DNA from 2 places in the Tumebacillus amylolyticus genome. Region 1 is predicted to be linked to the other one. Evidence: riboswitches for the same ligand, from Rfam matches in the RefSeq annotation. Region 1 holds a riboswitch; the other holds the start of a gene.
What was found. Region 1 has a riboswitch for cyclic di-AMP ahead of JJB07_RS07265 (LysM peptidoglycan-binding domain-containing protein). Riboswitches for the same ligand answer to the same signal wherever they lie in the genome.
Positions count from the first base shown of each region.

Region 2: another riboswitch for cyclic di-AMP. It lies ahead of JJB07_RS11805 (C40 family peptidase); the one in region 1 lies ahead of JJB07_RS07265 (LysM peptidoglycan-binding domain-containing protein).

Region 1 covers NZ_JAEQNB010000002.1:79,891-84,795, reverse strand. Annotated here, with positions in the region: gene JJB07_RS07270 (aminotransferase class I/II-fold pyridoxal phosphate-dependent enzyme) at 1-1,231, shown strand, start outside; cyclic di-AMP (ydaO/yuaA leader) riboswitch at 1,412-1,551, shown strand; gene JJB07_RS07265 (LysM peptidoglycan-binding domain-containing protein) at 1,556-2,428, shown strand; gene JJB07_RS07260 (glycosyltransferase family 4 protein) at 2,514-3,653, shown strand; gene JJB07_RS07255 (hypothetical protein) at 3,650-4,905, shown strand, end outside.
Region 2 covers NZ_JAEQNB010000003.1:365,162-370,066, forward strand. Annotated here, with positions in the region: gene JJB07_RS11800 (carbon starvation CstA family protein) at 1-1,484, opposite strand, end outside; gene JJB07_RS11805 (C40 family peptidase) at 1,619-2,311, opposite strand; cyclic di-AMP (ydaO/yuaA leader) riboswitch at 2,318-2,452, opposite strand; gene JJB07_RS11810 (PTS sugar transporter subunit IIC) at 2,572-3,912, opposite strand; gene JJB07_RS11815 (PTS sugar transporter subunit IIB) at 3,917-4,219, opposite strand; gene JJB07_RS11820 (sigma-54-dependent transcriptional regulator) at 4,216-4,905, opposite strand, start outside.

The DNA.
Region 1 (4,905 bases):
CGCACGCGCGTACGGCGCGGACCATACTTATTTCTCGGTACACGGAACGTCCGGTGCGATCATGACGATGGTCATGGCTGCCGTCGGCCCCGGTGAGAAAATTCTCGTACCGCGAAACGTCCACAAGTCGATCCTCTCGGCGATCATCTTCTCTGGAGCGCATCCAGTATTTATGCATCCGGAGATCGATCCGGAGATCGGCATCGCCCACGGCGTATCGCTCGATACGGTTCGCAAGGCGCTTGACGAAAACGCAGACGCCAAAGCGCTGCTTCTGATCAACCCGACCTACTTCGGTGTGTCCGCCGATCTCAAGTCGATTGTGGATCTGTCGCATGAACGCGGCATCCCGGTTTTGGTTGACGAAGCGCACGGCGTGCTGTTTGGCTTCCACGAAGACTTGCCGCTCTCGGCGATGCAAGCCGGTGCCGACATGGCGGCCACGTCCGTTCACAAACTCGGCGGCTCCATGACGCAGAGTTCGGTGCTCAACGTCCGCGAAGGCTTGGTCTCGCCGGACCACGTCCAATCGGTGCTCTCCATGTTGCATACGACTTCGACGTCGTACCTGCTGCTGGCCTCGTTGGACGTCGCACGGAAGAACCTCGCCATCCACGGCCACGACCTGATTACCAAAACACTGGAACTCGCCCGCGCTTGCCGCAACCGCATCAATGCGATCGACGGTCTCTACTGCTTCGGCGACGAGATTCTGAAAAACTCCGCAACCTTCGCACACGACCCGTTGAAAATCAACGTCACCGTCTCCAACTTAGGTCTGACGGGCTGGGAAGTCGAGAAGATTCTGCGCACCGACTTCAACATCGAAGTCGAAATGTCCGACCTCTACAACATTCTCTGCATCATCACGTTCGGCGACACGCAAGAAACGATTGACGCGCTCGTCAGCGCACTTGAAGTGATCGCGACGAAGTACCGCCGCGAAGTTCTGGAGCGCAAACAGGTCAAGTACCCGTCCACGCCGCTGCTGGCCCTTTCGCCGCGCGACGCGTTCTACAACAAGCAGACGGAGATCATCCCGCTTGCAGAAGCGGCCGGCCGCATCATCGCCGAGTTCATCATGGTCTACCCGCCGGGTATCCCGATTGTCATGCCGGGCGAAGTCGTCACCACCGACAACATCGACTACATCGTCGAACATGTCAAAGAAGGTCTGCCGGTCCAAGGCCCGGACGATCCCAACATAGAATTCGTCAAAGTTCTCAAATAATACCCGAAAAAGAGCTCCCGTCCACCGCCGAGGTGGACGGGAGCTTTTTTCCAATTCGGTGGGAACCCGCAGTCTCATCGGCTGCGGAGGATTTCCCAGTCGGTTTCCAGTTATCACCTAGTGAAGCACTCGGGATTGTCTGGTAGAGTTATGCCTATGTTCGACAGCGAACGACAAATAAAACTTAACAAGCCGAATCCTCACTTTCGAAGAGGAGCGGAGGAACCAAACTTGGGGTGAACCCGTGACAACTCGTCAACGGGCGGGAACCTTCTTCCCGAATCCGTCAGCTAACTCCGCAGGCTTTTAGAAGGGACGTGCAACATGATGAACATGAAGAAAAATTGGAAGCACCTCCTCGTAGGTACTCTGATGATGGCAGGCGCACTGACCCTGATCAACACCAAGGCCGAAGCGGCCGCAATCACCGTCCAACCGGGCCAAACCCTTTCCGAGCTGGCGAAAGTCAACGGCACCACGGTGGCAGCGGTGAAATTCACCAACAACTTGAAATCGGACGTCGTTCTCGCAGGCCAAACGCTCAACATGCCGTTCCCGTACAAAGTGGGCAACGGTGACTACATGAGCTATCTCGCGAAACGCTACAACACCACCATCGCCGACATCAAACGTGTGAACCACCTCGACCGTGAGAACCTCTTCATCGGCGAAGTGATCACGATTCCGGTCGGCAAGAACACCAACATCACTCCGGTCGTCAAAGCGATCGAAACGTCCCCAGCTCCGGCCAAGGGCGCAGAACACGCAGCGACTCCGGCTCCGGCTCGTGCAGAAGCAAAAGCTCCGACTCCGGTTCGTACCACTCCGGTTCTTGCGCCGGTGAAGCAACCGGCCGCTCCGACCGTTGCCGGCAAGGAATATTCCAAGACCGTTGACGTCGCGGCTACCGCGTACGGTCCGGGCAACATCATGTGGCAATGGGGCGGCAAGACCAAGATGGGCACCCAAGTGCGTGAAGGCGTCATCTCGGTCGACCCGAACGTGATTCCGCTGGGCTCGAAAGTCTGGGTGACCGGCTACAATTCTCCGCTGCTTCCGGCGGGCGGTTTCTTCGCAACTGCCGAAGACACCGGCGGCGCGATCAAGGGCAACCGCATCGACATCTACATCGACGCGAACCACACCCAACTGATCCAGTTCGGCAAGCAAAATATCCAACTCTATATCTTGAAATAAAAAAACCACCTGTTCTCTTGGAGAGCAGGTGGTTTTTTCATGCTCATTTCGGGGAAGTACTGGAAGAGATGAGAGAGGTGACCTTATGCGTACCTATCATGTACTTCAAGTGTTGCGCCCGATGCAGGGCGGCATGCGTCGTCATGTGCTGGATTTGATTCAAGGCTTGCAAGACGCCGGACACCGTGTTACGGCGGCGTGCCCGAAGAAAACGGCGCTTTTTCAAGAACTCAGGAGTTTGGTTTCGACCGTGCCGTTTCCGCTCGATGACGGGATGAATCCAATCTCCGACTGGCTGGCTGTGCGGCATCTGCAGAAAGTCATGCGGCGGGAGAAGTTTGACATCGTCCACCTGCACGGGGCCAAAGCGGGCTATGTCGGACGGTTTGCCGTGCGCGGTATCGAACCCCGCCCGGCTGTGCTCTACACCGTCCACAACCACGTCCTGCCCCGCCAAGCTCTTTTGAAAAAAGCGATGAACGCGCTGGAGCGCCGCCTCGCCGTCGACACCGACCGCATCATCGCCGTGTCCGATTCGCTGCGACAAGAAATTCGCTTGTCACACGGCGTGGAAGAGTACCGTTCGGTGACGATTCGCAACGGCATACAAGGCCCGCCGCCGCTGACTCGACGCTATGCGCGTGCTGTGCTTGGTTGTGAAGACGACGATCGCGTGGTGATCGCGTGCATCGGGCGGATGGTGCCGGAGAAGGGAATCGACAGGCTGCTCGAAGCGTTCACGATTTTATTGTCGCGAGGCTTCGATGCCGAACTGGTTCTGATCGGCGACGGGCCGATGTTGTCCGACTATCAATATCTCGCAGGCAAAGTCGGTCTCGCCCGCGTGCGTTTTCTCGGCGAAGTGCCGAACGCCGCACAGGTGTTGCCGGGCGTGGACATCGCCGTCTGCCCGTCGAGGCAGGAGGGTCTGGGCCTCGTCGCCATTGAAGCGATGTTGGCGGGTCGTCCCGTAGTCGCAAGCGATGTCGGCGGGTTGCCGGAAGTGGTCGTGCATGGCGAGACAGGTCTGCTCGTCCCGCCGGAAGACTCGGTTTTGCTCGCGAGTTCCCTGTGCTATTTGATCGAACGGCCGGATGTGCGCGAGCGAATGGGACGTCTCGGCTCTCAACGGGCACAGGAGCATTTTTCCCGACACGGGATGATGCAGGCGGTGCTCAAGGAATATGACGCGGTGATGGAGAGTCGCCAAGGAGTGATCGTATGAGAAAAAAATTCAGGCTCGGCGGTGGCCTGTTGGTGTTGCTGATGCTGCTCTCTCTGGCGCTGCCCGTCTCGTCAGCACGTGCCGCAGATGATATTGCGTATTCCAACGATCCCGTGAAGACCCAGCGGCAAGTGGTCTTGCTGTTGCTCGACGGGTTGCGCCTTTCGGACATTACGCCTGAGCGGACGCCGAACCTCTGGCACATGCAAGAGGTCGGCTCCATCGGCGTCATGAACTTGAACACGCTCGGAAGCAAAACGGACGTCAACGCCGCCCTCACCATCGGGGCAGGCAGTCGTTCGGGGGCGAATCTCTCGTCGGTTGAAGCGTATGAAGCGGGAGAGACGGTTCAGCAAGACGGCCAGACGGTAACGGGGCGCGACCTCTATATCCGACATATGGGCAAGGAACCGACGGCGGGCGTTGTTTTGCCGCAATGGCCGCAATTTCTCGAAAGCGTGGACAAGCAAAAAGGAAATCCCTCCACGGTGGGTCTGCTCGGCGATATCATCCACGAACCGGGCGGCAAAACGGCTGTTATTGCCAATTCCGACTGGGGCGGGGAAGTTAACCGTTCGGCGGCGTTGATTGCGACGGACAGCCAGGGACAGGTGGATTTCGGTTCTTTTCAAGCCGGTCGAGTAGCGGACCCTTCGCGTCCGTACGGAGTGCGGACCGATGTGAGCGCTTTTTTCGAAAGCTATCGAAAAATCAAAGAGCATGCCCAGTTCCTCGTGCTGGAGCCGGGAGATTTGACACGCTGGATGAAGTCCCGTGATCTCATGCAAGACCAGCAATCCCAGCGGGCCTATGATCTGGCGCTTCGTGACGGGGACGCATTGCTTGGCAAACTGCTGGGAGATGCGAGTCCGACGACGTTGGTCGCTGTGACAACACCTGTGAAAAACCCCGCTTCCGACGCGCCCGCTCTGGCGCCGGTATTGATGGCGGGGGGAGATGTGATGGCAGGCGGGATGCTTACGTCCACGACAACGAAGCGCAAGGGCCTCATCGCCAACTACGACCTCGCGCCGACGTTTGCAAGTTATCTGCGCGGGCTTGGCTTCGTGGCAAATCGGTACGGATGGGTGGGACAGCCTGCCGTTTCCCAGACGGTGATGAATACGCAGGTGGACAATCTCAATCTCTTGAACGGGATCGTGGATCGAATGCTCGTGCCAAGCAACGCCCGTTCGGTGTTGATCAAAGGTTGGATCAACACGTGGATTGGGCTGGCGGCGTTGATTTTGCT
Region 2 (4,905 bases), on a different contig from region 1:
TCTTGGAACATGAAGCGACCGATCCGGGTACCTGCGTCGATCGTGGTCAAGATGAACACCGCTTCAAACAGAATCGCGAAATGATACCAGAACGCGGTCATCGCGGAACCGCCGAGGAACTTGGTGAAGATCGCCGCCATGCCGACTGCAAGCGCCGGAGCGCCGCCGGTACGAGCGAGAATCGAGTTCTCGCCAACGTCCTTCGCCCATTGGGTGAGGGTCGCGGCGTCAACGGTGAAACCGAGCTTCTGGATGGCGATGACCGCCGAGTTGACGTCAGCGCCAAGCACGGCTGCCGGAGAGTTGATCGCGAAGTAGACGCCCGGCGTGAGCGCACAAGCGGCGATCAACGCCATGATGGCAACACCGGACTCCATCAGCATACCGCCGTACCCGATGAAGCGTGCGTGGGATTCCTTTTGCACCATTTTCGGCGTGGTGCCCGACGAAACGAGAGCGTGGAAACCGGAAATCGCCCCACATGCGATCGTGATGAACAGGAACGGGAACAACGGACCTGCAAAGACCGGGCCGGAGCCGTCGAGGAAGCTCGTGATCTTCGGCATGTGGATCTCCGGACGGACGATCAAGATACCGATCGCGAGCAAACCGATGGTGCCGATCTTCAAGAACGAAGACAAGTAGTCGCGCGGTGCAAGCAAGAGCCAAACCGGCAAGATGGAAGCGATGAAGCCATACCCCATGAGCATCCACGCGAGGGTGGTTTTCTCATAGTCAAAGTAGTGCGCGATGGACGAATCAGCCACAACTTGGCCGAAATAAAGTGCGAGCATCAACAGAACGAACCCGATCACGGAGCCTTCCAAGACGCGACCCGGACGGATGAAGCGCATGTACACGCCCATGAACAGAGCGATCGGAAGCGTTGCGAACACTGTGAAGGTAGCCCACGGAGAATGGAACATCGCATTGACGACGACCATTGCCAGAACTGCGATCAAAATGACCATGATCGCCAAGACACCGACCAAAGCGAGTGTGCCGCCAAACGGCCCGATCTCGTCTTTGGCAATTTGACCGAGCGATTTCCCGTTGCGGCGCATCGAGCCGAACAGAATCACGAAGTCTTGGACGGCACCGCCGAGCACGACGCCGACGAGAATCCAGATCATGCCGGGCAAGTACCCCATCTGCGCGGCGAGGATCGGACCGACCAACGGACCGGCACCTGCAATCGCTGCGAAGTGGTGACCGAACAACACCCACTTGTTGGTGGGGACATAGTCTTTGCCGTCGTCGTTGATTTCAGCAGGCGTTGCCCGCTTGTCATCGAGGCCAAAGACGTTTTTCGCCATGTATTTCGAGTAGAAGCGATACCCGATGGCATACGTGCAGACGGCTGCGATGACGATCCAAGATGCGGAAATCGTCTCGCCGTTGTTGATCGCAAGCAGCGCAAACGCTACGCCGCCGAGGACTGAGACCACCGTCCAGATCAGGATCGAGAGCAAATTTTTGTTCACGGTGTGAAGCTCCCCCTTCAAGTAACGGAATATATGAAACCGTTTTACTATTAGAATTATACGACAACTTTGTGAAATTATCATCCTTATCGATAAAAAAACCGACCGTTTCGGATCCGGTCGGTTCTAAACGCTTATAGATAGGAACGAGCTCCGATGTAACGCGGGCCCCAATAGCTGTCGTGGAGAGAGTCGATCTTCACACCGTGCGAAGACGTCGCGGAGATGAACTGGTCGTTGCCGATGTAGAGACCCACATGGGTCGCACCAGCGCCGTAGGTGGTGAAGAACACGAGATCGCCCGCTTTGAGCGAGTCAACGCCGGAGCCGCTTGCGTACATGTCAGCTGCCGTGCGCGGTGCGGAGACGTCGTACTGTGACAGAACATAGCCGACGAAGCCGGAGCAATCAAAGCCGGACGGAGTGCGCCCGCCCCATGCATACGGGGTGCCGAGGTACTTCTCAGCCGTGTCGATGACTTGATCTGCTGTGGTCGTGCCTTTCGCAGCGCGGAGTTTCGACGCAGCTGCTTGAATCGCCGGGCCGGTTTCCGTGCCCACTTTGCCGTTGACTTCGATTCCGTGGTCGCGTTGGAACGCGCGAACGGCGTCTGCGGTGATCTCACCGTAGTAGCCGGTGTTCTCCGGGTATGTAAAGTAGCCGAGCAGTCGGAGGTCCGCCTGCACTTGAGTAACATCATTGCCGGTCGATCCAATGGTGATGAGGGTCTGTCCGTACGGAACAGCTGCATGTGCTTGCACAGTAGACAGAGACGGCGCAACAAAGACGAGGGCAGCAACAAACAAAGCTTGTACAATACGCTTCAAAATGAAATTTCCTCCCCAAGCGGCCTCCGAGGTTAGTTGACGGGTTCGGGTCGAGAGTAACCCTTCCGCCCGCAGGCGGTTCACCCCATGAAAATAAGTCCCCCGTACTGGTTTGCTTACCAGATTCGGCCAATTTCGACATGATGAAAGTCTACCATACAAATTGTCAGAAATCAACGAAATGAGAGATTCTAGGCAGAAAATAATTTCGACAAGTGAAAGATCAAGAATGAAAGCGATTTCAAAATAAAAACGGTCTCTCATTCGCCGTCCGCGAAGTGAGAGATCTTTTTTTCATAGAGTTTGAAGAACGGATAGTAGATCAGCCCTGCGATCACGAGGTCCACACCTTGCAACACAGCTCCCCGCCACGAACCGTCCGCGAGAAAGCCTCCGAGAAACACCGGCATCGTCAGCGGCGGTTGTACGGTCGGCACAGGGACGAGCCCGGTGTGCATCGCGAGGAAGTTCACCGTCACGATCACCGTGGGAGCCAACAAGAGCGGCAGGACGAGGATGGGGTTTAACGCAATCGGTACGCCGAACACGACAGGCTCGTTGATGTTGAACAGCCCCGGCACCAGCGCCACTCGCCCGACCTGTTTCAACTGCTGGACTTTCGATCGTAACAGAAAGAACACCAACGGAAGCGTCGCCCCCGAACCGCCCAAGTGCGCATACATATGAAAAAACGGCTCCGACACGATGTGTGTCGCCGGCTCCCCTGCTCCCAGCGCTTGGATGTTCTCACTGAGGTTGGTCTGCCAAAGCGGGTAGGCGACCGAAGAAACGACGTTCATCCCGTGGATTCCGACCGCCCAGAGCAACATCATCAGCCAAATCTGCAAGATCGCGGAAGGCAACGTATCTGAGGCTTGCACGAGGAAGCTCAGTTTCGCCATGACGACCTGCGGCAAGGTCAAGGCCGTTGCCGGGTCGAGCGGGTGCGGCGAAAACGTTGTCGTCACCCACCATTCCAGCAGAAACGCACCTCCCACCGCGAGAAAGGCAGGAATCATCATCTCAAACGACTTTGAGACGTTCGGCGGGACGGCGGGCGGCATCTTGAGGATCAATCCGCGCCGGAGCAGAAAGCGATTGAGTTCTGCGACACCGATGCCGGTCAGCATCGACACAAACAGCCCCACCGCGCCGAGATTGTCGAGAAATTGATCGAGCCGGATCGCGTGCAATCCGATGAGATGCCCCTCCTGTCGAACGCCCACCGGCAGGCAGAACACCAACAGTGTCGCCATCGCCATCAACCCCACTCGCCCGCCGTCGATCTTGTAGTGCTTGGCGAGACTTTCGGCAACCCCGTAGCAGACCCAGAACGCAATGAGACCGAATGTGAGCTGAAACGGAACCATCAGCATCGGTCGAGCGTCGGTCAACCACGCATTGATTGCCCCCAGCACGCCGTCCTGAATGCCTTCGGGCAGTGGAGGAATGGCAAAGATCAAGAAAATCGAGCCGACGATGATCATCGGCAACGCGCTTCCAATAAAAGCATTGCGGATCGCCTGCATATAGCGGTTCTCCACGACCCGTGCAGTCACGGGCAAAATCGTGCGTTCCATGAAAAGCAGGAGTTTGTTCATGAGGTCAGACTCCCTGCTCCATCAAGGCAAGCGCTTGACGCAACGCCCCAGCACCATCGGCGAGCGCGTAGGTCCGGCCCTCAATCACGCCGGCCGGGCGACCGTGAGCGGCGATCGAGTTCATCAAATAGCGCACTTGCGGCGCAATCAAGAACACATCCGCCTCCTCCACGTGATCCTGGACTTCATTGCTGCCAATCGCCCGAATCTGCGCTTGTACACCCGCTTCCTTGGCGGCCGTCTCCATCGAGTTCACCAGAAGCGACGTGGACAGGCCAAAGGAGCAAACCAACACGATGCTGTTCATCCACGTACTACCTCCCCTTGCGCCAACAATCTCCAGAGATGTCCCAACTCACAAGCCGGAACTTCAATTCCTAATGCATCGGTCACGCTCTGCAACGCGTGCAGAATCTGATCGCCCCCTTGAATCGGCGGCGGCAGTTCGCCCCGTTCTTCGGTCGGCCATACGCCGCGTTGCATGCGGTGTTCAATCGCCATGACGAGATGCATCGTCACGCCAATTTGCAAATCGACATCGATCTCGCGCCCCCAGATCTGGGCAAGTTCTTCGAGTGCTTTCACAATCTCCGGCACGAGGAAGTACGGATTGACCCGGCGCACGGTGCGGCGCAACGTCTCAATCAACGCTTCCCACACCGGCGTCTGCGGCTCTTCTCCAATTCTCCATTGCAACGTCGACCCGATCAGATGCGAGATGCGGCGCAGGCCCACGCCGGTGAGAATCTCCTGCGCCGAGACGAACGGGACTCCCTCCAAGTTCGGGTTCAAGGTCCCCGCCACTGCGAGCAACGGGCCGTCGCCGACCAGTTTACGCATCCGCTCCGGTGTTTCTTCTAAAGAAGTGATCGAGATCGGCACGATTTGGAGTTCGTAATCCTCCGGCAACACCAAGCGCTCTTCCAAGATCGCTTTCAACTGCATCGCCGATCCTTGACCTGTGACACAAACGACCGGGAGAACACCTCGACG